One region of the Variovorax sp. GW823-FHT04F07 genome, then DNA from elsewhere that is predicted to be linked to it. Evidence: predicted binding sites of a transcription regulator. Region 1 holds the regulator's gene; each other region holds the start of a gene.
The links. Region 1 encodes sigma-54, which starts transcription at its own class of promoters, with help from an activator protein. Its sites were predicted from a motif close to TGGCANGNAANCTGCTTT; they were not measured.
Positions count from the first base shown of each region.

Region 2: glnA (type I glutamate--ammonia ligase) is a predicted target of sigma-54. The motif match lies at 3,204-3,221, and genes of this name have one in related genera.
Region 3: AC1RAA_RS26920 (ammonium transporter) is a predicted target of sigma-54. The motif match lies at 1,820-1,837, and genes of this name have one in related genera.
Region 4: AC1RAA_RS00465 (transglutaminase family protein) is a predicted target of sigma-54. The motif match lies at 3,365-3,382, and genes of this name have one in related genera.

Region 1 covers NZ_JBXAIG010000009.1:109,603-115,040, forward strand. Annotated here, with positions in the region: gene AC1RAA_RS29095 (YceI family protein) at 1-211, shown strand, start outside; gene AC1RAA_RS29100 (LysE family translocator) at 237-884, shown strand; gene AC1RAA_RS29105 (phospholipase D family protein) at 889-2,505, opposite strand; gene rpoN (RNA polymerase factor sigma-54) at 2,516-4,108, opposite strand; gene lptB (LPS export ABC transporter ATP-binding protein) at 4,126-4,920, opposite strand; gene lptA (lipopolysaccharide transport periplasmic protein LptA) at 4,917-5,438, opposite strand, start outside.
Region 2 covers NZ_JBXAIG010000002.1:315,399-320,836, forward strand. Annotated here, with positions in the region: gene glnL (nitrogen regulation protein NR(II)) at 1-1,053, opposite strand, end outside; gene AC1RAA_RS10510 (hypothetical protein) at 1,068-1,595, opposite strand; gene glnA (type I glutamate--ammonia ligase) at 1,742-3,157, opposite strand; gene AC1RAA_RS10520 (competence/damage-inducible protein A) at 3,305-4,105, opposite strand; gene AC1RAA_RS10525 (EI24 domain-containing protein) at 4,102-5,004, opposite strand; gene AC1RAA_RS10530 (sterol desaturase family protein) at 5,061-5,438, opposite strand, start outside.
Region 3 covers NZ_JBXAIG010000007.1:187,822-193,259, reverse strand. Annotated here, with positions in the region: gene AC1RAA_RS26930 (tripartite tricarboxylate transporter permease) at 1-647, shown strand, start outside; gene AC1RAA_RS26925 (sulfite exporter TauE/SafE family protein) at 696-1,454, opposite strand; gene AC1RAA_RS26920 (ammonium transporter) at 1,874-3,112, shown strand; gene AC1RAA_RS26915 (hypothetical protein) at 3,131-3,433, shown strand; gene AC1RAA_RS26910 (thiamine pyrophosphate-binding protein) at 3,441-5,114, opposite strand; gene AC1RAA_RS26905 (pyridoxal phosphate-dependent aminotransferase) at 5,144-5,438, opposite strand, start outside.
Region 4 covers NZ_JBXAIG010000001.1:92,271-97,708, forward strand. Annotated here, with positions in the region: gene AC1RAA_RS00465 (transglutaminase family protein) at 1-3,291, opposite strand, end outside; gene AC1RAA_RS00470 (DNA internalization-related competence protein ComEC/Rec2) at 3,413-5,438, shown strand, end outside.

The sequences.
Region 1 (5,438 bases):
GCTCACGCTCATGGGCCAGACCAAGCCGGTGACGCTGAAGGCCGTGCGCTTCAACTGCTACCTGAACCCGCTCATCAACCGCCAGGTCTGCGGCGGCGACTTCGAGGCCACCGTGCAGCGCAGCGACTGGGGCATCACCTGGGGCCTGAACTTCGGCTTCGAGAACAAGGTGAAGCTGCTGGTGCAGGTCGAAGCCGTGAACGTGCAATGAACCCATCCCCCACCGGAGTCCACTCATGACCGACGCCCACCTCCTGTCCCTGCTCGGCATTGCCGGCGCCATGGCCGTGGGCGCGATGAGCCCGGGCCCGAGCTTCGTGATGGTGGCGCGCACCGCCGTGGCCTCGCGCAGCGACGGGCTCGCGGCGGCGCTGGGCATGGGCGCTGGCGGGCTGGCGTTCTCCATCGCGGCGCTGGCCGGGCTGCAAGCGGCGTTCCTCGCGGTGCCGGGCCTGTACCTCGCGATCAAGGCCTTCGGCGGCGCGTACCTGATCTACCTGGGCTTTCGCATCTGGCGCGGCGCGCGCCAGCCGCTCGCGATCACGCCCGACACGGACGCCTCGCCCCGAAGCCAGGGCCGCAGCGGACGCACCTTCCTGCTCGGCCTGGCCACGCAGGTCAGCAACCCGAAGACGGCGGTGGTGTACGCGAGCATCTTCGCGGCCTTCCTGCCGCGCGAGGTGCCGCTGGTGCTGGCGCTCGCGGTGCCGGCGGTGATCTTCTGCATCGAGACGGGCTGGTACGCGATCGTCGCGCTGGCGCTGTCCTCGGCCGCGCCACGCGCGGCCTACCTGCGCTACAAGACCTGGATCGACCGCGCGGCCGGCGGCGTGATGGGCCTGCTGGGCCTGCGGCTCGTGTGGTCGGCGGTGCGCGGCACCTGAGCCGCTACAGCAGGCTCTCCGGCGTGAGCGGCGCCAGCAGCTCGAGCATGGTGCGGTCCCAGAAGCCCGAGTCGGGCTCTTCGTGCAACACCGTGGTCTTGCCGCCTTCCTCGCTGACCCATTCGATGCGCCGCGAGCCGCCTGCCGCTGCATCGCCGCCCTCGGCAAAGCGCAGCCGGTAGGCGCCCTGCTGCTTGAGCACGTCGAGCAGCTTCAGGGTCTGCTGCGCCATCTCGGGGCTGCGGATGAACAGGCCGATCTCGGTGTTGTGGACCTCGGAGCGCGGATCGAAATTCATCGAGCCGACGAACAGGATGCGCTGGTCGATCACCGCCGACTTGGCGTGCAGCCGCCCCACCGACGTGCCGAACAGGCCGAGGCGGACGCTGCGCCGCGTGCGCGCGGAACTCAGCTCGTGCAGCTCGGCGCCCAGCGCCAGCATGTCGGCGCGGTAGCGGCGGTAGGCGGTGTGCACGAGCGGCTCGTCGGTGGCGGCGAGCGAGTTGGTGACCACGCTGATCTTCACGTTGCGCCCGCGGATCTCGCGCATCACCTCCAGCCCCGACGCGCCCGGGATCAGGTAGGGCGAGACCAGCGTCACCTCGCTGCGCGCGCGGCGCATCTGCTCGACCACGTTGTAGCGCACGCTGTCCACGTCGAGCAGCGGCACGCCGCCGTACGACGCGGTCTTGCCGATCACGCGGTCGGGCGAATCGGCGTACGCCTCGGCGGTGGTCCAGATCAGGCCGAGCTTGCCGGCGTCGAGGTCGTCGGCCACCGGGCTGTAGCCCAGCAGGTCGTTGGGCGCGGGCCTGGGCGGCGGCGGCGTGGTGTCGGGGCCGGTGGCGGCGTCGAAGCGGCGCTGCAGCTCTTCGCGCGGCAGGTCGGTGTGCACGACCGCGCCGATCGGGCGCACGTGCGGACTGTTCCAGTACTGGTCGAACAGCACGCCCAGGCGCGGGATCAGCGCGCCCGTGACGAAGGTGTCGAGGTCGATGAAATTCGGGCCGGTGGTGCGGCGGAAGTACTGGTTGCCGATGTTGCGCCCGCCCGCCACCGCCATCGCACCGTCGGCGATGAAGAGCTTGTTGTGCATGCGGCGGTTAACGCGGCTGAAGTCGAACAGCGACGCGGTGAAGCGCTTCAAGAGGCTGCCGCGCCCGGCCGGGAACGGGTTGAACAGGCGCAGCTCCACGTTCGGCGTGGCAGCCAGCCCGAGCAGCAGCTCGTCTTCGCCCGAGGTGTACAGGTCGTCCATCAACAGGCGCACGCGCACGCCGCGCTGGGCCGCATCGCGCAGGGTGCGCAGCAGGTAGCGGCCGGTCTCGTCGTTCTCGATCTGGTAGTACTGCACGTCGAGCGTGCGCTGCGCGCGGCGCGCCAGCTGCAGCCGCGTGTCGAAGGCGAAGTCGCCGCCGGGCATCAGGCGAAAGCCGCTGAGGTCGGGGTCGGGCTGCGAGGCCAGCGCGATCTTGCCGAGCGCAGTGTCGGTCGAGACGGCGATGGCCTTGGTGGGCGGGCGCGGTGCGTCGTCGGGCAGCGTTGCGCAGCCGGCAAACAGCAGCGCCGCCGCGACGACGACCACCCAATGCCCACAGCGCGACAGCAGGCGGCTCGTCATCGTCGGTCTTCTAGAGTGCCTTGCGCAGATTGGCGGGCGCGATGCGCAGCGCTTCGCGGTACTTGGCGACGGTGCGGCGCGCGCACTCGATGCCCTGCTCTTTCAGCATCTCGGAAATCTGGCTGTCGGACAGCGGCTTCTTGATGCTCTCGGAACTCACGAACTGCTTGATCAGCGCGCGCACTGCCGTGCTCGACGCGTTGCCGCCGGTCTCGGTGCCCAGCGCCGAGCCGAAGAAGTACTTGAGCTCGACCGTGCCGAAGGGCGTGGCCATGTACTTGGCGGTGGTCACGCGCGAGATGGTCGACTCGTGCAGGCCCAGTTCGTCGGCGATCTCGCGCAGCACCAGCGGGCGCATGGCCAGCTCGCCGTGCACGAAGTAGCTCTTCTGGCGCTCGACGATGGCGTTGCTCACGCGCAGGATGGTGTCGAAGCGCTGCTGGATGTTCTTGATGAACCAGCGTGCCTCCTGCAGCCGCTGCGACAGCGCCTGGCTGCCCTCGCCCTTGTGCGACTTGAGCGCGCCGGCGTAGATGTCGTGCACGCGCAGGCGCGGCATGACCTCGGGATTCAGCATGACGCGGAACTTCACGTTGGTGCCGCGCCCGGTCTTGGTGACGATCACGTCGGGGATGACGATGTTGCGTTCGACGTCGACAAAGCGGCGGCCCGGCTTGGGCTCCAGGCGCGCAATGATCTGCAGCGCCGAGCGCACCAGCTCTTCGTTGGTGCGCGTGAGCGTGGCCAGGCGCTTGAAGTCGCGCCGCGCGAGCAGCTCCATCGGCTGCTTGCAGATCGCGATGGCGGTCTTGCGGATGAGCGCTTCGGCCTCGGTCTCGTCTTCGTTCGCGAGTGCTTTCAGCTGGATGCTCAGGCATTCGCCGAGGTCGCGCGCGCCGACACCGGCGGGCTCCAGGCTCTGCAGCAGGCCGAGCGCCACCTGGAAGTGGTGCACGAGGTCGTCGAACTGGTCGTTGTCGTCGCCCGCCAGGCCCGAGGCCAATGCGGGCAGCGAGTCTTCGAGGTAGCCGTCGTCGTTGAGCGATTCGATCAAAAAGCGCAGCGCGGCGCAGTCGTTCTCGTTGAGCCGCAGGCTCAGCGCCTGGCGGTGCAGGAAGGACTGCAGCGACTCCTGGCTGCGCGCGAGCTCGGTGGCGTCGGCGCGCTCGTCGTCGCCCAGGTTGTTCTGGCGTGCGGGTGCGTCGCTGCCCCACTCGCTGTCGTCGGGTGCCATCTCGACGGTGCCGTCGCCTTCCCAGTCGGGCTCGCGCTCGGTGATCTCGGCGGCGGGGCCATCGGATTCGGGCGTGGACGTGGTTTCGCTGGCGGTGGTCGTCGCGCTGCTGGTCGGCCCCGGGGCGAAATCGCCTTCGCCGGTTTCACCGCCATCGTCGCGCGGCACGGGCGTGTCGACAGCATCGAGCCCGAACTCCTCGCGCGCCGCTTCTTCCGCGGTGCGTTCGAGGAACGGGTTCTCGTCCAGCATCTGCTCCACCTCCTGGCTCAGTTCGAGCGTGGAGAGCTGCAGAAGCCGGATCGACTGCTGCAGCTGTGGCGTCAAGGCCAGATGCTGCGAGACGCGAAGGGACAGCCCTTGCTTCATGGAGACGCGACCCTCCCTTACATGCGGAAGTGCTCGCCCAGGTACACCCTGCGTACCTCGGCGTTGTCGACGATCTCCGAGGGTGTGCCTTGTGCCAGCACGTGCCCGTCGCTGATGATGAACGCGTGATCGCAGATGCCCAGCGTTTCACGCACGTTGTGGTCGGTGATGAGCACGCCGATGCCGCGCTCTTTCAGAAAGCTGATGATCCGCTGGATCTCGATCACCGCGATCGGGTCGATGCCGGCGAAGGGCTCGTCCAGCAGGATGAAGCGCGGCTGCGTGGCCAGCGCGCGTGCAATTTCAACGCGGCGGCGCTCGCCGCCCGACAGCGCGAGCGCGGGCGAATCGCGCAGGTGGTCCACGCGCAGGTCGGCCAGCAGGTCGGCCAGTCGCTCTTCGGTGTGCTGCTTGGTCAGCGGCATCATGCGGCCGTTGGCGTCGGGCTCGCGCTGCAGCTCGAGCACGGCGCGCACGTTTTCCTCGACCGTGAGCTTGCGGAAGATCGAGGCCTCCTGCGGCAGGTAGCTCAGGCCCATGCGCGCGCGGCGGTGGATGGGCATGTGGGCGATGGGCTCGCCGTCGATGGTGATCTCGCCGGCGTCGGCGCGCACCAGCCCGACGATCATGTAGAACGAGGTGGTCTTGCCCGCGCCGTTGGGGCCGAGCAGTCCGACGACCTCGCCCTTTTGCACATCGAGCGAGACGTCTTTCACGACCGTGCGGCTGCCGTAGCTCTTCTTGAGGCCGCGCGCTACGAGGCGGCTGCCCGGAATGCCGTCGGCGGTCTGGGTTCCTGCGGTTTCGATCACTTGCGCCCTTCCCCTTCGGGGCCGCCCAGCGTGGTGCTCGGGCGCAGCCCGGCGCCGGGCGCGGGGGTGGGTGCCGGGGCCGCAGGCTTCTTGCCGCCGGCTGCCGGTGCGGAACCGCCCGCCGCCGGGGCCGCGGCGGCCTTCGGCGTGAGGATGGCCTTCACGCGGCCGCCGCCGCCCGCCGAGACGCCGGCGTTCGGCGGCACGAGGGAGCCGTTGACGGTGTAGGTGTCGTTGCTCTGGTCGTAGACGATCAGCGCGCCGCTGCTCTCGTCGTTGGCCGTGGCGCCGATCAGCCGGCGCATGACGGCGCGGCGGATGAACTTGACGTTGTCGGCGCGGCTGTCGTACTCGATGACTTCCGACTCGCCCTCGATCCACTCGTCGCCGGCGTTGCGCTTCTGCTTGTAATAGGCCAGCTTGCCGGGCGCCGCCGTGACCACGCCGTACTGGTAGCCCTCGGCGTCCTGGCGCACGTCCAGCCGCGCGCCGCGGATGATGATCGTGCCCTTCGTGAC
Region 2 (5,438 bases), on a different contig from region 1:
ATCGGTTCGGCCCGGGACGCTGTCGCACTCGATCACGCCGTGATGCTGTTGCACAAAAGTTTGCGCAAGCGTCAGTCCCAGCCCGGTCCCGCCTTCCCTGCCCGAAACGAGCGGATAGAAGATGCGGTCCTTGATCGTGTCCGGCACACCCGGTCCATTGTCGATGACATGCAATTCCAGTGCCAATCGATACCACTGCTTGTTGAAGATCACCTGGCGGGCCACGCGGGTCTTGAAAGTGATCTGCGCATCGCCCGCCGCGCGGCGCTCGGCCAGGGCCTGCGCGGCGTTGTGCGCGATGTTGAGCGTGGCCTGGATGAGCTGCTCGCGGTCGCCGCGGAACTCGGGAATGGAGACGTCGAAGTCGCGCTCGATGTGCAGGTCGCGCGGAAACTCCGCCAGGATCACCGAGCGCACGCGCTCGCAGACCTCGTGGATGTTCACGTCGCCCACCACGTGCGGCCGGCGGTGCGGCGCCAGCAGCCGGTCGACCAGCGTCTGCAGCCGGTCGGCCTCGTGGATGATGACCTGGGTGTATTCGATGAGGTCGCGCGACTCGACCTCCATCTGCAGCAGTTGCGCCGCGCCACGAATGCCGCCCAGCGGGTTCTTGATCTCGTGCGCGAGGTTGCGGATGAGTTCCTTGTTGGCCTGCGCCTGGTCGATCAGGCGCTCCTCGCGGTCCTGGCGCACCTGCTGCTCCAGCGGCGACATCTCGATGATGAGCTCGCCCTTCTTGTCGCCGTGCGCGAGCGTGACCTGCACGGGCATCAGCTCGTGGTTCACGCGCCGCAAAAAGGCCTCGTAGCGCAGCGTGGCGAAGTCGTTGCTGCTGGCGCCGTCGAGCGCGGTGCGCAGCACCTGCGGCTCATGGAAACAGGCGCCGAACTGCGAGCCCTCGAGCGTGCGCCGCGAGGTACCCAGCGCGTCTTCGAGGCCTGCATTGGCGAACAGCACCGAGCCGTCGCTGTTGACCACCGCGATCAGCGTGGACAAGAGGTCGAAGGCGCGAAAGCGCGGATTGGCGCCAGTCGCCTTCTTGCCGAACACCATGGACTGCGCGCCGCTTACTGCGCTTGCGGCTTGCCGGGCAGGCGGCCGATTTCGCGGCGGATGCCGGCGATGTCGCTCTCGTTGCGCGCGAGTTCGGCCTTCATCTCGGCCACGCGGTCCAGGTACTTCTGGTAGTTGCGGCCTTCGCTGCCCTGCTTCTCGGGCTCGCCGTTGTTGTATTCCTTCTTGAGCTCGGTCTGGCGGGCCTCGGCCTTGCGCAGCTCGGCCTCGAGCACCGAGCGCGCCTCGCCGTCGCGGGCGCGCTGGTCGACGCCTTCGACGCGCGGGCTGCCCGCCGGGGCGCGCGCGGCCGAACCGCCCGAGCCCGACGACGACGCGCTGCCACCACCGCCGCCCGAGGGCTTCGTGCCCTGCACGACGGTGACGTTGCCGCCTTCCATGATCTTGCAGCCCTTTTGCTGGGCCACGGTCGCGTTGTTGGTGTACTCGTTGCCGCAGCGCCAGACGCGCTCTTGCGCGAGCGCCGCCGTGGCGGTGGCGAACGAGGCGGCGGCCAGGAAAATCAGGGAAGCAGTCTTCATTTGGATCCGGAGAGGGCGCGACAAACGCGCATTTTGATGCAATTCGGGCCCTCTCACGATGGGATGTTCCGCACCAAGGAAAAAGGACGGCCGGGGCCGTCCTTTTGTCTTACTTGCCCGCCGGGGCGGGCACGTTGTGGCGCTTTTTACAGCGAGTAGTACATGTCGAACTCGACGGGGTGCGTCGCCATGCGGAAGCGCGTGACTTCCTGCATCTTGAGGTCGATGTACGCGTCGATGTACGAGTCGGTGAACACGCCGCCCTTGGTCAGGAACGCACGGTCCTTGTCCAGGTGCTCCAGGGCCTGGTCCAGGCTGTGGCAGACGGTCGGGATCAGCGCGTCTTCTTCCGGCGGCAGGTGGTACAGGTCCTTGCTGGCGGCTTCGCCCGGATGGATCTTGTTTTCCACGCCGTCCAGGCCGGCCATCAGCAGCGCGGCAAAGCCCAGGTACGGGTTCATCAGCGGATCGGGGAAGCGCGCTTCGACGCGGCGGCCCTTCGGGTTGGCCACGAACGGGATGCGGATCGAGGCCGAACGGTTCTTGGCCGAGTAGGCCAGCTTCACCGGGGCTTCGAAGCCGGGCACCAGGCGCTTGTAGCTGTTGGTGCCGGGGTTCGTGATGGCGTTCAGGGCACGGGCGTGCTTGATGATGCCGCCGATGTAGTGCAGCGCGAAGTCCGACAGGCCTGCGTAGCCGTCGCCGGCGAACAGGTTCTTGCCGTCCTTCCAGACCGACTGGTGCACGTGCATGCCGGAGCCGTTGTCGCCGACGATGGGCTTGGGCATGAAGGTGGCGGTCTTGCCGTAGGCGTGGGCCACGTTGTGGATCACGTACTTCTGCAGCTGGACCCAGTCGGCGCGCTGCACCAGCGTGCTGAAGCGGGTGCCGATCTCGAGCTGGCCGGCGTTGGCCACTTCATGGTGATGCACTTCGACCGGGATGCCCAGCGATTCGAGCACCAGGCTCATTTCCGAGCGCATGTCCTGGAAGCTGTCGACCGGAGGCACCGGGAAGTAGCCGCCCTTGACCGCCGGACGGTGGCCGCTGTTGCCGTGCTCGAACTCCTTGTCGGTGTTCCACGAGGCTTCTTCGGACTCGATCTTCACGAAGCAGCCCGACATGTCGTTCTTCCAGCGCACGCCGTCGAACACGAAGAATTCGGGTTCCGGTCCGAAGTAGGCGGTGTCGCCCAGGCCGGAAGCCTTCATGTACGCCTCGGCGCGCTTGGCGAGCGAACGCGGGTCGCGCTCGTAGGCCTTGCCGTCGGCCGGGTCGATCACGTCGCAGGTCAGGATCAGCGTCGTTTCTTCGAAGAACGGGTCGATGTTGGCGGTGTTCGGGTCGGGCATGAGCTGCATGTCCGAGGCTTCGATGCCCTTCCAACCGGCGATGGACGAACCGTCGAACGCGTGGCCCGAGGTGAATTTGTCTTCATCGAAGTGCGACACGGGCACGGTCACGTGCTGCTCTTTGCCGCGGGTGTCGGTGAAGCGCAAGTCGACGAACTTGACCTCGTTTTCCTTGACGAGCTTGAGTACATCGGCGACGGTCTTTGCCATCAGTTTCTCCTGAGTTGGATGGTGGTTAGGAATACAGGGACGGGAGGATGCAGTTTCTGTGCCATTGTCACCCCGCCGGATGAGGCCCAGGTGACGGCCCAGGGGCTGCCGGAAAAGGAAAATATCCCCAAATTGGTGCAATGCAGATTAACGCACCAATTCGGGGCCAAGCTTCGCATCGAAAGTGTGCAGACCTTCGATGAGCTGGCCATAGGCGGCATCGAGCTTCGCGGGGTCGCCCTTGACGCCCAGCTCGATGTGGCGCCCGTACTGGGGGTGATCCACGCTGGGAAGGCTGAACACCTTGATGCCGGCGTGGGCCTGCTCGATGGCCTGCATCAGCGGCGTGAGGGTGGCTTCCATCGCACCGAAAACGATCACGGACTTCTCGGCGATGGCGTTGCGGGTGAACAGATCGGCATAGCGGCTGTCGAGCACCGACTCGATCATCGGCCAAGCCATGACCGGGAAGCCCGGCACGAAATGCACGTGCTCGACGCTGAAGCCCGGGATCTTGTTGTACGGGTTGCGGATGATCGACGCGCCCTGCGGAAACACGCCCATGTTCAGGCGGTGGATGTTGTCGGGCCGGTCGGGTTCGTAGGGCACGCCCTGCTCCAGGGCCGTGTCCTGCATGCGCTCGCGGATCAGCGCCTCGGCCTCGGGGTGCAGCGCCAGCGGCACGCGCAGGGCCTGGGCGGCGCACTGGCGGGTGTGGTCGTCGGGCGTGGCGCCGATGCCGCCGGTCGAGAACACGATGTCGCCCGAGGCGAAGGCGCGCATCAGGGCCGCGGTGATCCGCGTGGGCTCGTCGCCCACGTACTCGGCCCAGCCCAGTTGCAGGCCGCGCGCGGCCAGCAGCTCGATGACCTTGGCCATGTGCTTGTCGGCCCGCTTGCCGGAAAGGATCTCGTCGCCGACGACGATGAGACCGAATGCGCGTGTCATGGAGAACTCCATTGAGAAAGAGCGGCCTTGTTGGCCTCGGTGGCTTCGGCCGCCTCGAGCGTCTGCTGTGCGTCGCCGCTGCCGGCCGCGGGTTGCTGCGCCGCGCGCTGGGCGCGCAGCTGGGTCAGGGCGTCGAGGCAGTAGTGCGCGAACCAGAGCGCAGAAAAGGCGAAGACCAGCGTGTAGATCCAGATGGCGATCGGCACCAGCACGAAGAAGGCGGCGGCGAACAGCAGGCCCGAGGCCCAGACGATGCTCGGCGCGGCGCCGAGGTAGCCGCACAGCACGCCGATGCACAGCAGCGGCAGCCGGTGGGCGCGCAGCAGCGCGGCGCGCTCTTCGGGGCTGGCGTGCTCGGCCAGCGCGTCGAAGCTCATCACCCGGTAGGTCAGCCAGCCCCAGATCAGCGGCGGCAGGATCAGCACCAGCGGCGGAATGAGCCACAACGGCATCGACACCACCAGCGCGATCAGCGCCAGCACCGTGGCACCGAGCGAGCGCAGCACGCTGCCGAAGAAGGAGGCGCCCTTCTTCTGCTCCAGCGTCGGAAAGCGCCGTTCGGCCACGAGCTTGGTGAGCGCCGGCGCCATGAAGCCGGCCACGATGAGCAGCGACAGCACGACGATGAGCGGCGTGACGCCGAACACCACCACCAGCGGCGCCAGCGCGGCCGTGACGTCGCTCGAGAAGAGGCGCCCGATCCAGGCCCAGAAGCTGGACAGCAGCGGCCAGGCGTCGAGGGCCTCGCGCGTCCAGACAACGGCCGCGTCCCAGTAGAAGTAGCCGAGCCCCGCGGCCAGCAGCACCATGAGCGCCAATGGCAGGAGCGACAGCACGATCACGCGCGGGAGCATGCAATAGGCCACCGCGCGCCAGAAGGAGTCGAGGAGCAGGCGCATGAGGTTCGAGGATAGCGCAAGGCCCCGGCCCGCCAGCCGCCGGGCCTGTGTGCGGATCAGGCGCGGCCGAACAGCCGCTTCAGCCCCAGCCACTGCTGCGACCAGAAGCCCTGGCCGTAGTCGCGCGGCCGGCCGTCGGCGCCGGGCTCGACCTGGTCGCGGATGCCGGTCGGGTCGTAGCGGTTTTCGAAGTTGGCGGTGCGAAAGAGCATGTCCCACCAGGGCAGCAGCACGCCGAAGTTGTGGCCGCCCAGCGTGCTCCGGCCGTGCGACTCGTGGCCCAGCCCGATGCTGTGGTGCAGCCGGTGAAAGCGCGGGCTGACCCACAGCCGCTCGCCGATGGCCCCGAAACTCAGCCGCAGGTTGGCGTGCTGCAGGCTCTCGCTGAGCTGGGTGAAGGCCACGACGGCGATGAACTGGCCCGGCGCCACGCC
Region 3 (5,438 bases), on a different contig from region 1:
GCCCCGGCGAAGTCGCCTTCGGCAAGGGCAACATCCGCGGCGTGGCTTCGCCCGAGTCGGCCAACAACGCCGGCGCGCAGACTTCCTTCATTCCGCTCCTGACGCTGGGCATCCCGCCCAACGCCGTGATGGCGCTGATGGTGGGCGCGATGACGATCCACAACATCCAGCCCGGCCCGCAGGTGATGACCAGCAACCCGGAGCTCTTCTGGGGCCTGATCGCCTCGATGTGGATCGGCAACGCGATGCTGATCATCCTGAACCTGCCGCTGATCGGCATGTGGATCAAGCTGCTGACGGTGCCCTACAAGTTCCTGTTCCCCGCCATCGTGCTGTTCTGCGCGATCGGCGTGTACTCGACCAACAACAACACCTTCGACGTGTGGATGGTGGCGATCTTCGGCTTCATCGGCTACCTGTTCCTGAAGCTGCGCACCGAGCCGGCCCCGCTGTTGCTGGGCTTCATCCTCGGGCCGATGATGGAAGAGAACCTGCGGCGCGCGCTGCTCCTGTCGCGCGGTGCGTGGAGCGTGTTCGTCACGCGGCCGCTGTCGGCGGGCCTGCTGATCGCCGCGGCGCTGCTGCTGGCCATCGTGCTGCTGCCGGCGATCAAGGCGAAACGCGAAGAGGCGTTTGTCGAGGACTGACCTCGGTGCCCTCAAAGAAAAGCCCCTGGCCGGACGCCAGGGGCTTTTTTATTTCAGGAACGCGTCGTAAGCCGTCTTCAGGATCAGCGCACTCACCACCACGATGAACACGATCCGCACGAAGCCCGCCCCATGCTTCAGCGCCACGCGCGTACCGACCAGGCTGCCGGCCACGTTGGCCACGGCCATCACCAGCCCGTAGTGCCACCAGACGTGCCCCTTGGCGGCCAGCAGGATCAGCGCGGCGGCGTTGGTCAGAGTGTTGATGACCTTGGCCGAGGCCGAGGCGTTGAGGAAGTCGTAGCCCATCCAGCGCACGAACAGGAACACCAGGAAGCTGCCCGTGCCCGGCCCGAAGAAGCCGTCGTAGAAACCGATGGTCAGGCCGATGGTGCTGGCCGCCAGCGTCTCGGCGCGGCCGCTGAAGCGCGGTGCGTGCAGCCGGCCCATGTCCTTGCGTGCCAGCGTGTAGACCAGCACGCCCAGCAGGATGACCGGCAGCGCCCGGCGCAGGAAGTCGCCCGGGAAGACCGTGACGGTCCAGGCGCCGAGCATCGAGCCGCCGAAACCCAGCAGCGCGGCCGGCCACATCGCGCTCCAGCGCATCTGCACCCGCTGGCTGAACTGGGCCGCCGAGGCCGCCGTGCCCCAGATGGACGCGCTCTTGTTGGTGCCCAGCAGCGTGGCCGGCGGCGCGCCCGGAAACACCGCAAAAAGGGCCGGCACCAGAATCAACCCGCCGCCGCCCACGATCGCATCGATAAAACCCGCGAGCAGTGAGGCGCCCGTGACCACCAGCATTTCCATGCGGGCGATTGTCTCACCGGAATCGCTATCGAAACGATAGCTGTGGTGGCCGGTACCGGCTGGCCAAGAGGCCTGTTTGGCTTGGAGGAAAGGGCCTGCATTCGCGCTGCGAACAGGCAAAAAAAAGCGCCGACCAGCGGCGCTTTTCAAATATCAGACAGGCATCTCGTACGGAGCCTTTGAAGAATGTTCTTGTTGATCGATCGGAAGCTTGTCTCCTCGGACCCTCGGCAGTACGAGCAGGGCCCGTCGCGAGTGCGCAGATTGTGCAAGCGCGCACCCGCCCGGTGCATTAGGAATTACCCGCTTCGTGTTACTTCGACCTCCCGGTTGGGAAACCAAAGTGTTTCAGTCAGTTAACAAGATGGCATGACTCGTGCACACAGGCCTCTTGTCCACCACTCCAAGAAGAAACGGTCATGGCCCTGCTGGCACCCCAAGCCTCCCTGAACGCGGCCGACACCGCCTGGATGATGACCTCGACCGCGCTGGTGCTGCTGATGACGCTGCCCGGCATCGCGCTCTTCTATGCCGGCATGGTGCGGCGCAAGAACGTGCTGGCGACCATGGCCGGGGTGGTGGCGATCGCCGCCGTGGTCTCGCTGACCTGGTTCGCGCTCGGCTACTCGCTGGCCTTCACGCCCGGCTGGCCCTGGCTGGGCAAGCTCTCGCGCATCGGTTTTTCAGGCTTCGAGTACCTGAAGGAGGCCGGCCAGGTGGCCGTGAGCCATGTGGCGCCGAACGTGCCGGAATCGGTCTACGCCATGTTCCAGCTGAGCTTCGCGATCATCACCACCGCGCTGGTGCTCGGCGCTTTTGTCGAGCGCATGCGCTTCGCGGCGCTGCTGTGGTTCGCGCTGCTGTGGAGCGTGCTCGTGTACGCGCCGGTCGCGCACTGGGTGTGGGAGCCGGGCGGCTGGCTCGCGCAGATGGGTGCGCTCGACTTCGCGGGCGGCTCGGTGGTGCACGTCAACGCGGGCATCGCGGGGCTGGTGTGCGCCTATGCGCTCGGGCCGCGCCGGGGCTACGGGCGCGAGGCCTTCGAGCCCTACAGCCTGGCGCTCACCATGACGGGCGCGGGCCTGCTGTGGGTGGGCTGGTTCGGCTTCAATGCCGGCTCGGCGGTGGCGGCCGACGGGCGCGCCGGCCTGGCCATGCTGGTCACGCACATCGCGGCGGCGGCTGGCGCCATGAGCTGGATGGTCGGCGAATGGATCGTGCGCCGCAGCCCCTCGCTCTTGGGCCTGTGCTCCGGCCTCGTGGCGGGGCTGGTGGCGATCACGCCGGCGGCCGGCTTCGTCACGCCGCTGTCGGCGCTGGCCATCGGCGCCATCGCCGGGCTGGCCTGCTACTGGGGCGCCACGGGCCTGAAGCACCTGCTCGGTGCGGACGACTCGCTCGACGTGTTCGGCGTGCACGGCATCGGCGGCATCGTGGGCGCGCTGCTCACGGGCGTGTTCGCCGACCCGCGCATCTCGGGCGCGGCGGGCAATGTGCTGACGCAGGCGATCGCGGTCGCCAGCGTGGCGATCTACAGCGCGGCCGGCACGGCCATCGTGCTGTTCCTGGTGCATGTGCTGGTCGGATTGCGCGTCGACCCCGAGAGCGAACTGGTGGGCCTCGATCTTGCTCAGCATCGTGAACACCTGGGAGCCTGACCACCCGAGGGAGACGCCATGCCATCCATGTCCGAAAGCGAACGCATCGCGCTTGCAGCACGCCTTCACGTGGCACTGCGGCGAAAGCACGGGCGCGTGACCGACACCGAATGGATGGCCACCAACGCCGAGTACGCCGCCGAGATCGTGCGCATGACGCGCCAGCACGCCGCCGAGACCAAGGACGACGAACTCGACCAGCTCGCCACGCGGCTCGAGCAGGCCATGGAGCCGCTGGCCCGCGCCGCGCGCCTGGCGGCGCGCCAGCCCGACGGCCTGCCGCCCACGCCGCCGCCGCGCTACGTCGGCGGCCTGCGTTGACGTAGCCTCAGTTCGCGGCCAGCGCCGCCTTGCGGATCGACTGCAGCGTGCTCGCGGGCGTGATCGCCTCCGGGTCCAGCAGGCAATGCAGGATCGCCGGCTTGCCGCTGGCACGCGCACGCGCGAGTGCGGGGCCGAACTCTTCCGTCGTGGTCACGCGCTCGCCGTGCCCGCCGAACACCTCGGCATAGCCGCGGAAGTCGGGGTTCTTCAACTGCGTGGCGCTGATGCGGCCGGGGTAGTGCTTTTCCTGGTGCATGCGGATCGTGCCGTACATGCCGTTGTCCAGCAGCACGACGAGGATCGGCAGGCCGTACTGCACGGCGGTGGCGAACTCCTGGCCGTGCATCATGAAATCGCCGTCGCCCGCGAACACGACCACCTCGCGTTCGGGCCACAGCCGCTTGGCGCCGACGCCGGCCGGCAGGCCGTAGCCCATCGAGCCGCTGGTCGGCGCGAGCTGGCTCGCGAACGCGCGGAACGGCCAGAAGCGGTGCACCCAGGTCGCGAAGTTGCCCGCGCCGTTGCAGAAGATGGTGTCGGCCGGCAGCACCTCGCGCAGGTGCTGCATGACCTCGCCCATCTGCAGCGGACCGGGGATGCGGATCGCGGCCGGATCGCTCCAGCGAAGAAAGTCTTCGCGTGCGGTCTTCGTCTCGGCCTGCCACACGGGCGGCGACGCCGGACGCAACGCAGACACCGCTTCGGCAAACGCCTGCGGCGTGGCGTGGATGCCCTGCGTCGGGCGGTAGAGCTTGCCGAGCTCGTCGGCATCGGCGTGCACATGGACCAGTGCCTGCTTCGGCTGCGGGATCGCGAACAGTTCATAGCCCTGCGACGGCACTTCCGACAGACGCCCGCCGACCAGCAGCACCAGGTCCGCATCGCGGATGCGCGCCAGCATGCGCGGGTTCGCGCCGAGCCCCAGGTCACCCGCGTAGCAAGGGTGCTCGGCGGACATCAGCATCTGACGGCGGAACGAGCAGTACACGGGCAGCGAATACGCCTCGGCGAACTGCGCGAACTGCTGCGTCGCGGCTTCGGACCAGCGGCTGCCGCCCAGGATGACGACCGGCCGCTGCGCCTGCGACAGGCGCTGCTGCAGCTCGGTGATCTGCGCCGCACCCGGATAGGTTTCGGTGACGGCATACGGCAGCGCATCGGCCACCATGGCGGCTTCGGTCAACATGTCTTCGGGCAGCGCGATCACCACTGGGCCGGGCCGACCCGAGGTCGCGACATGAAAAGCGCGCGAGACGAGTTCGGGCACGCGCGCCGGGTCGTCGATCTGCACGACCCACTTGGCCATCGTGCCGAAGACCGCGCCGTAGTCCAGCTCCTGGAAGGCTTCGCGGCCCATCGCGTCGCGCGCGACCTGGCCGACGAACAGCAGAAGCGGCGTCGAGTCCTGGTGCGCGATGTGCACGCCCGCCGCCGCGTTGGTGGCGCCGGGGCCGCGCGTGACGAAGCAGATGCCGGGCTGGCCCGTGAGCTTGCCCTGCGCCTCGGCCATCATCGTCGCGCCGCCTTCCTGCCGGCACACCGTCACGTCGATCGATGCGTCGTGCAGCGCGTCGAGCACGGCCAGAAAGCTTTCGCCGGGCACGCAGAAAAGCTGCTTGACGCCGTGGGTGATGAGCTGGTCGACCAGGATCTGGCCGCCGGTGCGGGAGGAAGTCATGAGGGTTCCAGTGGGATGAAGAAGAGAGGTCAGGAAAGCGCGGCGCAGGCGGCGGCGATGCGCGCACAGGCCTCTTCGAGCTGCGCCATCGACGTCGCATACGAGATGCGGAAATACGGTGCGAGCCCGAACACGCTGCCCGGCACCACCGCCACCTCGAAATCCTGCAGCAGGTAGCGGCAGAAGTCGCTGTCGGTCTGCAGCAGCGCGCCGCTGCGGGTGCGCTTGCCGAGCACGCCGGCGCAGCTTGCGAAGGTATAGAAGGCGCCTTCGGGCACGCGGCAGTGCAGGCCCGGCGTGCGGTTGAGCGCGGCCACGACGAAG
Region 4 (5,438 bases), on a different contig from region 1:
CAGCGAGCGCTTCATCCAGGTGTCGACGAGGTCGAAGGTCAGCGGTGCGTGGGCCGGGATGCTCGGGTGCAGCGCCGAGGGCGGGTTCCACGCCTTGTAGCGCACGCCCGCGACGAATTCGCCGGTGACGCCGGTGGGCTGCAGCGGCAGCACCTTGCCGTTGACGGTGACGACGTGGCGGCTTTCGTTCAGGCCGGTCACGCGCACCTCGATGCGCTCCAGCGACGAATCGACGTAACGCACCGTGCCGCCGGCCGAGCCTTCTTCGCCCATCACGTGCCAGGGCTCGAGCGCGTTGCGCAGCGACAGCTCCACGCCCATCGACTGCATCTGGCCCACGAGCGGGAAGCGGAACTCGAAGTGCGGCGCGAACCAGTCGGCATCGAAGGCAAAGCCGGCCTGGCGCATCTCGCTGATGACGTCGTCGAAGTCCATCTTGACGAAGGTCGGCAGCAGGAAGCGGTCGTGCAGCTCGGTGCCCCAGCGGGTGACGGGCGCCTGGTAAGGCGCGTCCCAGAAGCGGGCGACCAGCGCGCGGATCAGCAGCTGCTGCGCGATGCTCATGCGCGCATGCGGCGGCATTTCGAAGGCGCGCAGTTCCAGGAGGCCGAGGCGGCCGGTGCTGGAGTCGGGCGAGTAGAGCTTGTCGATGCAGAACTCGCTGCGGTGCGTGTTGCCCGACACGTCGATCAGGATGTTGCGCAGCGTGCGGTCGACCAGCCACGCGGGCATGTTCTGGCCGTAGATCTCGCGGTTCTTGGCGATTTCCTTCAGCGCGATCTCGAGTTCGTAGACCTGGTCGTTGCGCGCCTCGTCCACGCGCGGCGCCTGGCTCGTCGGGCCGATGAACATGCCCGAGAACAGGTAGCTCAGCGACGGGTGGTTGTGCCAGTACAGCAGCAGGCTGGCCAGCAGTTCGGGCCGGCGCAGGAACGGGCTGTCGGCGGGCGTGGCGCCGCCCATCACGAAGTGGTTGCCGCCGCCGGTGCCGGTGTGGCGGCCGTCGGTCATGAACTTCTCGGCCGACAGGCGCGTCTCGAACGCGGCGTTGTAGAGGAACTCGGTGTGGTCGACGAGTTCCTTCCAGTTGTGGGCCGGGTGGATGTTGACCTCGATCACGCCCGGGTCGGGCGTCACGGCCAGCATCTTCAGGCGCGGATCGCGCGGCGGCGGATAGCCTTCCATCACGATGCGCACGCCCAGCTGCTGCGCGGTGGCTTCGACGGCGGCGACGAGGTCGAGGTAGTCCTCCAGGCGCGCCAGCGGCGGCATGAAGACGTAGAGCACGCCCGAGGCGCTGCCTTTCTTCTCGGCCGCGGGGCCGTTGGCGCGGCGCGGGTCGCGCACCTCGACGCACAGCGCGGTGCGCGTGACCCAGTGGGCCGATTCGCCGCGCAGCGGCTGGCGCGTGGCGGCATCAGCAGGAGCAGCAGCATCGCCCTTCGCCGCATCGCCGGGGCTTTGCATGCGCAGCGACGCGGCCATCACGGGCGGCGCGCCGAAGGTGTAGGGCACCTCGCCCAGGTCGGCGCCAGCCACCGGCGTGGCGGTGGCATAGCGCGCGCGGTAGTCGGACGCGCTGGGCAACGCGGCGCGCGGCGCGGTCGGGTCGCGCTCGATGAGGTAGGGGTAGTCGCCCTTGCTGGCCCACGGCTGCGAGTCGAGCGGCAGGCGGTAGCCCATGGGCGAGTCGCCCGGGATCAGGAACAGGCGGTCGTCGCGCAGGAACCAGGGGCCGGTCTTCCAGCCGGGGCCGGCGAGCGCGGGCGCGTCGCTGTTGGCGTTGCCGGGTTCGATGGGCAGCATGTAGCCGATCACCGCGTCGAGCTTCTGCGTGAACACGCGGCGCAGGCGCACGCGTTCGAGTTCGTCGTCGAGCTTGGAGTCGAAGGGGTCGACGTTCACCGGCAGGCGGCGTTCGCGCCACAGGTAGTAGTAGGTGTCCTCGTAGCCGGCCTGGGTGTAGCGCTCGGTGAGGCCCAGCTTGTGCGCCAGCACGGCAGTGAAGCGGCGCGCGTCCTCGCTCGTGTAGTGCGTGGGAAAGCGCTCATCGGCGAACAGCTCGGGGTCGTGCCACAGCGTCTGGCCGTCGGCGCGCCAGAAGATCGACAGCGCCCAGCGCGGCAGCTGCTCGCCCGGGTACCACTTGCCCTGGCCGAAATGCAGGAAGCCGCCCTGGCCGTACTCGGCGCGCAGCTTGTGCACGAGCTCGGTGGCGTAGCCGCGCTTGGTGGGGCCGAGCGCGTCGGTGTTCCATTCGGGCGCGTCGCGGTCGCTGGTGGCCACGTAGGTGGGCTCGCCGCCCATCGTGAGGCGCACGTCGCCGGCCACGAGGCGCGCATCGACCGCGTCGCCGAGCGCGAGCACCTCGGCCCATTGTTCTTCGGTGTAGGGCTTGGTGACGCGCGGCGATTCGTAGATGCGCGTGACCTTCATCTCGTGGCTGAACTCGACCTCGGACTCGTCGACGCCGCCCTCGATGGGCGCGGCGCTCGACGGTGTGGGCGTGCAGGCGAGTGGAATGTGGCCTTCGCCGGCGAGCAGGCCCGAGGTGGCATCCAGGCCGATCCAGCCGGCGCCCGGCAGGAACACTTCGCACCAGGCATGCAGGTCGGTGAAGTCGACCGTGGTGCCGCTGGGGCCGTCGAGGGCCTTCACGTCGGGCGTGAGCTGGATCAGGTAGCCCGACACGAAGCGCGCGGCCAGGCCGCAATGGCGCAGCAGCTGCACCAGCAGCCAGCCCGAGTCGCGGCACGAGCCGCTGCCGTTGCTCAGCGTTTCTTCCGGCGTCTGCACGCCGGGCTCCATGCGGATGAGGTAGCTGACGTCCTTCTGCACCTGCTGGTTGATGCCGACCAGGAAGTCGATGGTGCGCTGCTCCTTGCGCTCGATCCTGTCGAGGTAGGCCTGCAGCAGCGGCGTGGGCTTCTCGGTGACGAGGTAGGGCGCCAGCTCTTCGGCCTGCGAGGCCGTGTACTTGAAGGGAAAGTTCTCGGCCTGCGGCTCGAGGAAGAAGTCGAAGGGGTTGTAGACCGCCATCTCGACCACGAGGTCGACCGTGACCTTGAACTCACGCGTCTTCTCGGGGAACACGAGCCGCGCCTGGTAGTTGGCGAACGGGTCCTGCATCCAGTTGACGAAGTGCTCGGCCGGCTCGACCCGCAGCGAGTACGAGATCACATTGCTTCGGCAATGGGGCGCGGGGCGCAGTCGCACGACTTGCGGGCCCAACTGCACCAGGCGGTCGTATGTGTAGTGGGTGACGTGGTGGAGTGCGGCGTGGATGGACATGCGTAGGGGCGTGCAGTGCAGCGAGGTTGCATCGAAAAGATGTCTCTGGTGAGACGCATACTAGCCCAGTTGCCAAGCAATTAACGCGCCATCGAGCGTGGGTTGGGGGAGGGTTTGCATCATGGATTCCGGGGTGTGGGGAGGGCAGTCGCGGCGTGCGTCCGACGCTGTCGCGGGTGGGGCGGGGGCCTTCGTTGCGCTGGGCGGCACGCTGCTCGGCGCGGCGGTGCAACTGCGCCAGCCGCTGCTGTGGGCGGCGGGTGTCTACGTCGCATTGCTGCTCGTGGGGCTCGGCGGCGGATGGCTGCTGTGGCGGTGGCGGGGGACTCGGCTGATCGTGCTGATGCTGTCGCTGGCCTGCGGCGCGATGGCCGGCGCGGGGCTCGCTGGATGGCGCGCGACGGCCTATGCGCAAGGGGCCCTGAGCCCGCAGCTCGAAGGGCGTGACCTGCGGCTCACGGGCGTGGTCTCGCAGATGCCGCAGCCCGGCGAGATCGGAACGCGCTTCCGTTTCGACGTGGAGACGGCGCAATGGGCCGAGGCCTCGCGCGGCGATGCGCCGCCGAAGGTGCCTTCGCGCATCGCACTCTCCTGGTACGGCGAGTACGGCGGGATGTGGGAGCAGCCCGCCGAACGTCGCGCGTCCGTCGCACGCACCGTGGGCGAGGTGCATGCCGGCCAGCGCTGGCAACTGACCGTGCGCCTGCGCGCGCCGCACGGCAACCTCAATCCGCATGGCTTCGACAGCGAACTGTGGGCGTGGGAGCAGGGCGTGCATGCGCAGGGCCATGTGCGAGTTGGCGCACGCGACCCTGCGCCGCAGCTGATGGGCACCACTTGGCGGCACCCGATCGAGCGGGCGCGCGAGGCCGTGCGCGATGCGGTCTTCACCCGCGTGGACGACCGGCGGCAGGCCGGCGTGATCGCCGCGCTGGTCACCGGCGACCAGGGCGCCATCGACCGCGCCGACTGGGACGTGTTCCGCGCTACCGGCGTGGCGCACCTGATGTCGATCTCGGGCCTGCACATCACCTTGTTCGCGTGGTTCGCGGCGCACATCGTGGGCGCGCTCTGGCGGCGCAGCAGCCGGCTCATGCTGCGGCTGCCCGCGCAACAGGCCGCGCTCGCGGGCGGCGTGCTGCTGGCCGCGCTCTATGCGCTCTTCAGCGGCTGGGGCGTGCCCTCGCAGCGCACGGTCTGGATGCTCGCGGCCGTGGCGCTGTTGCGCCTGACCGGTCGGCGCTGGCCGTGGCCGCACGTCTGGTTGTTGACGGCGGCGGTCGTGGTGGCCGCCGATCCGTGGGCGCTGCTGCAGGCCGGCTTCTGGCTCAGCTTCGTCGCCGTGGCGGTGCTGTTCGCCTCCGCCACGGCCGTGCCGGGCGAGGGCAGGGTGGGCGCGCTCACGCGCCTGGGGCGCTTCTTTCGTGAGCAATGGACGATCACGCTAGCGCTCACGCCGCTGAGCCTGCTGCTGTTCCAGCAGGTGTCGGCGGTCGGGCTCGTGGCCAATGCGCTCGCGATCCCGTGGGTGACGCTGGTGATCACGCCGCTGGCGATGCTCGGCGTGGCGGTGCCGCCGCTGTGGGATGTGGCGGCCGGTGCGGTGAAGCTGTTCGCGCTGTTGCTGCAAGTGCTCGCCGGTCTGCCGTTCGCCACGCTGTCGATGGCCGCGCCGCCGCCATGGCTGGCCGCAAGCGGCGTGGCGGGCGGCGTGCTGCTGGCGATGCGCCTGCCGTGGTCGATGCGCGCGCTCGGCCTGCCGCTGCTGTTGCCGGTGCTCCTGTGGCAGCCGGCGCGGCCCGCCGTGGGCGAATTCGACCTGCTCGCCGCCGACATCGGGCAGGGCAACGCGGTGCTCGTGCGCACCGCCACGCACAGCCTGCTGTATGACGCCGGCCCGCGCTACGGGCTCGACAGCGACGCGGGCCACCGCGTGCTCGTGCCGCTGCTGCGCGCGCGGGGCGAACGGCTCGACCTGCTGTTGCTGAGCCACCGCGACATCGACCACACCGGCGGCGCCCCCGCCGTGCTCGCCATGCAGCCGCAGGCCGCGCTGCTGAGTTCCATCGAGGCCGCGCACCCGCTGCAGGCGCTGCGCCCCGCGCGCCGCTGCGAGGCCGGGCAGCGCTGGACCTGGGACGGTGTCG